DNA from 2 places in the Eubacterium sp. genome. Region 2 is predicted to be linked to the other one. Evidence: a T-box and tRNA genes for the amino acid it is inferred to sense, from the RefSeq annotation. Region 2 holds a T-box; the other holds one or more tRNA genes.
The links. A T-box is a leader RNA that pairs with one kind of tRNA and senses whether it is charged. The one in region 2 lies ahead of ACZM4J_RS00980 (valine--tRNA ligase), so its partner is inferred to be a tRNA-Val.

Region 1 (2,486 bases), on a different contig from region 2:
GCCACCCACATTAATCCATGTTCATTTGTAAAATACCATGTTGGATAACAATTCTCCCAAAGGAACAAATCAAGTATATTACTGTCTGCCGTCTCCGGTCTTCTTAAATTGTAATATTCATTTATTTGGTTGTAGTCCTCTATTTTTATTTCGTGTAATTGATAATCTTTCATATTTTGCCTTCTATCTGTTATGTATATTCTCCTCTAACAATACAATAGCCTGTGATGAAATTCCAAGTCCTTCCCCTGTAAAACCTAACCCTTCTTCTGTTGTTGCTTTTATGCACACCTGATTCACATTAATATTTAATACATCTGCCACATTTTTCACCATCTGTTCCCTGTAGGGAGCAAGTTTCGGTTTCTGGCATATAATTGTTGCATCAATATTTCCTATTACATAATTATTTTCTTCTAATAATTTTCCTACATGCTTCAATAATTTAATACTTGAAATATCCTTATACTGCGGATCAGTATCAGGGAAATGTTTTCCTATATCACCTAATGCTGCTGCACCAAGTAAAGCGTCCATAATTGCATGAACAACAACATCTGCATCTGAATGTCCAAGAAGTCCGTACTCGTATGGAATCTCCACTCCGCCTAATATTAATTTTCTGTTTTCTACTAATTTATGGACATCATATCCCATCCCTATTCTCATAGTATTCTCCTATTAAATTATATTTTTCCGCAAAGATGCTTTTATTATACCACACTTTTTAATAAAATCATTATATTATGTACAAAAATGAAAAAAGTTATCTAAGCCCTTAGTTTTGGTAAAAAAAAACCTAAAACAAAAAATATTTTAGGGCAATAAAAAAGTAGCGAGAGGGGGATTCGAACCCTCGACACCACGGGTATGAACCGTGTGCTCTAGCCAACTGAGCTATCTCGCCACAATGAATAACACATAAGTGTTAATTATTAAATTGTCATTTGAAAACTATAAATGGGACCTACAGGGCTCGAACCTGTGACCCCCTGCTTGTAAGGCAGATGCTCTCCCAGCTGAGCTAAGATCCCATTGCTTTCAAACTGCTTTATTAATATATACTTTTGAGCGAAAATTGTCAAGCACTTTTTTTATTTTTTTAATATTTTTTATTTTGGCCATTTTGCATATCTAAATTCCACTCTATTATTCCTTTGCTATAGAACCAAATCTCATAGACATATCTGTAGCTTTTATAGCATAAATCAACCAATGTACGCCTATACAGCAACTATTTTATTTTGGTTCCAAGTGTATGTACAATTAAAAATTTATTCAATAGAATTTTCAGACTTATTTTCCATCACATAAGAAAGCATCGAAAACAAAGTTTTTCATAACCTTATCTTCGATGCTTTTTCTCTTAATTCTACAATTTTAATTTTGTACAACCTTTAAATGCATTCTTTTCAATTATTTTCACAGATTTTGGAATATTAATATCTGTTAAATTTTTACAACCATAAAATTGCTTGTCTACAATCTTTTCAGTTCCTTCAGCTAAGACAACTTTTTTTAATTTTTTGCAATTACGAAAACTAATATTATCTCTCTTCTGTGTTGTTTTAAACACTACAGTTTTGAGCTTTTTCATATTAGTAAATGCCTTCATATCATCATAGCCACCGTCGTAAGCATCACCTTTGATTATTAATTTTTCCAAATAACAATTATCCTTAAATGCGTAACTTGCAATAACTTTTACTGTTTTTGGAATGGTAAACACTTTGTTCCCACTATACTTTCTTGGGTAACAAATTAACTCCGTCTTCTTACTGTTAAATAATGCTCCCTTGTACACTTTAAAAGATTTATTGCCTTTTTCAACTTTTATTGATTTCAAACCTGACAATCCGGCAAAAGCATAATCACCTATATATTTGCATTTTTTAGGAATTTTAATGCTCTTTACTTTAGGACACTTTCTAAAAGCTCCTTTTTCTATTGTTGTTAAACCTTTTGAAAAAACTACTTCTTTCAGATTCTTCAACGTATCAAAACTACCATCGTAAATACTGTCTACCTTATCTGATAAAACGATTTTTTTGATTTTCTTATTATTCTTAAAAGCTCCGTTTATAATAGTTACTTTTTTAGGAACATATACTGTAGTATCTCTTCCCTTATATTCTGTCAGTATGTACTCCTGCCCACTCTTTTTAATAACAAAATCTGATGCTGCTTGTACTTTTGTATTACTACTTACACAAAACATAATTGCAGCAATTAAAAATAAATACTTTAATGTTCTTTTTTTCATAAACACTTCCTCCGCGTATAATATTTTATTGGGGATTTGGGAAATACTTTTCATACTTATTTTAGAAATTTAGAATTTTCTTGAAAATATAATTTAAGTCTTTCACCCCCTTCAACATGGAATATTGTACCATTTTTTATCCCTTATGTAAATTTTATCTTTTAATTCTTGCAGGTTTTGACCATTTGCTTGCACCTACTGCTTTTACTCTTACATATAATTT
Region 2 (2,486 bases):
ATAGTCATCAGCAATAATAGGAATTTCTCTTCCAACTAAAGGAAGTGTAAGAGTCTTTCCTACTAAATCTTTATATCTGTCATCATTTGGGTTTACTGCTACTGCTGTATCACCAAGTAATGTTTCAGGTCTTGTTGTAGCAAGCTGAATATAGCCTGAACCATCTGTTAAAGGATATCTTAAATGCCAGAACTTACCAGCCTGATCTTCATATTCTACTTCTGCATCAGAAATTGATGTTAAGCAGTGTGGACACCAGTTGATGATTCTTTCACCACGATAAATCTGTTTCTTATTATATAAATTAACAAATACTTCTTTTACGGCCTTTGAGCAGCCTTCATCCATTGTGAATCTTTCTCTGTCCCAGTCACATGAAGAACCAATCTTCTTAAGCTGTGAAACAATACGTCCACCATACTGTTTCTTCCATTCCCATGCTCTGTCAAGAAAAGCTTCTCTTCCAATATCTTCTTTTTTTACGCCTTCTTCACGCATCTTTTCTACAATCTTTGCTTCTGTAGCAATTGATGCATGGTCAGTTCCAGGAAGCCATAAAGCTTCATAGCCCTGCATTCTTTTAAATCTAATTAAAATATCCTGCATTGTATTATCAAGGGCATGTCCCATGTGGAGCTGTCCTGTAATATTTGGAGGTGGCATAACAATAGTAAATGGTTTCTTACTTCTGTCTACTTCTGCATGGAAGTATTTCTTCTCCTGCCACTTCTCATAAAGTCTGTCTTCAATCTCTGCGGGATTGTAATTCTTCTCAATTTCCTTCATTTTTTCCTCCTGTAACTTTGCCCTGCCTTCGGCTGGTGGCAATGTGTGTCTATTTTTGTCAATTAGTACACATATAAGAAAAAAGAGCAGCAACGCTACTCTTTTTCTTCTGTATTCCAATGGTAGCACTAAAGGGCGAATAAATTCGCGGTACCACCTTCATTTATCTCTTCTCTTATCCTATAACGGAGACGAACCGATTGTGGCTAATAAACTCTTTCTCACCACAACTGCTTAGAAACTACCTTCACAAACACTTCTCTAAAGGGCTTCCACCATTCCCTTCTCTCTGTCAAAGGTTATTTGCTACTCCTTTTCATCATCGCATTTGACATATAGAAATATAATATAAATTTTATTTATGTTTGTCAACTTTTTCTCTGATTTTATCAGTCATTTTATTATATCCCAAATACTTTTTCATCAATTCGATAATTATTGATAAAGCAAGACTTATTGCAAGCAATACTGCAATTATAATTACCGGATATTTATTTTAACTATTAATTTCTACAATATATTCTTTCTGACATTTTCTTATAAAATCTTCTTCTTTTTCCTTATCCCAATCTGACTGAATTTCTACTTTCATTTTTATAAGTTCGGAACGAAGTCTGTTTACAACAGTGTCAGTTACTGAATATTTGTTTTGGTCTATTTTCAATCTTTTGTCGTTATCTGTAATAAGATCACACATAATAATTGATTCTAAAGATTCGTTGGTTTTGTTTAATCTGTAAGCACTTCTAAAAGCTGCTGCTGCCTGTTCATACTCAAAAAGTCTTGCATAGGCAACACCTAAGTTGTTGTACACATCACCATAAAATCTCTCTGGCAAATCATTGTTAATTGCCTTACTTAATATGTTGTTATAATAAGTTATTGCCATGTTATATTTTTCAGTATCCATTAGAATGTCAGCTTTTGCCTTCCATCTTTCTGCTGCTGTTTTTGAGCAAAGAGCCTCTAAATGATTACCCAGCTTTTCAGCCATTTTATCTGTAAAATACTCTGAGTTTTTTATAACATAAGCAATCTTCTCACCAATTTCACCTTCATTAGCAATTATCTGTTTGATGCCTGCTGCAATATTATGCTGCTTTAAATCCTTGTCGATGTAATCTATTAACTCATCACTGAAAAATTTGTCATCAATTAAATACAGATAATTGTACAGATAATAACTTAATTCCTCAATTGAATAAATATTTTTATTTACTTCTTTTATGTAAAAAGGTTTATCACAATGAGTTGTACATAATCTAATATAGTTCACGTTTTGTACCTTGCCTTTCCATGATTTACTGTAAAGTCACTTCTCTTGTGACAGTCATACCTGAACTTTCAAAAAAGTCACCGAAGCCTAAATCTTTTATTGTTATTTCAAATTTGTTTTCTTCCACATATCTGAAATCAACTTCTATTCTTGTGGTGTTGGGCTCTCTTTCAGGAAAATCCCTTAAGTCAATTTTGAATGTATCGTTAGAATGATTAATTAAATCCTGAATTTCAAAAACTGCTTTTGTTGGCTTTTCCATAATGCATTCCATTTTCGATGTTGCATCATACCAGTAATCTCCAATGTTTGATAAGGTTATGTTACTGTCCTTACCTTTGTATTCTACAGCCATTGTTATCTTTACTCTTGTTCTTCCTTTACATGAAATAAGATATTTATCAAGAGTAGGTGGCAGGAAACA

Region 1: it has a tRNA-Val gene. The T-box ahead of ACZM4J_RS00980 (valine--tRNA ligase) is inferred to sense a tRNA for this amino acid. The anticodon was not compared.

What each region holds. Positions count from the first base shown of each region.
Region 1 is NZ_DBLZZO010000034.1:6,363-8,848, forward strand. Features, by position in the region: gene ACZM4J_RS10820 (DUF2156 domain-containing protein) at 1-173, opposite strand, end outside; gene ispF (2-C-methyl-D-erythritol 2,4-cyclodiphosphate synthase) at 184-669, opposite strand; tRNA gene ACZM4J_RS10830 (tRNA-Met) at 834-907, opposite strand; tRNA gene ACZM4J_RS10835 (tRNA-Val) at 962-1,034, opposite strand; gene ACZM4J_RS10840 (leucine-rich repeat domain-containing protein) at 1,373-2,263, opposite strand; gene ACZM4J_RS10845 (hypothetical protein) at 2,418-2,486, opposite strand, start outside.
Region 2 is NZ_DBLZZO010000002.1:24,775-27,260, forward strand. Features, by position in the region: gene ACZM4J_RS00980 (valine--tRNA ligase) at 1-786, opposite strand, end outside; T-box leader at 915-1,118, opposite strand; gene ACZM4J_RS00985 (tetratricopeptide repeat protein) at 1,283-2,062, opposite strand; gene ACZM4J_RS00990 (DUF5716 family protein) at 2,088-2,486, opposite strand, start outside.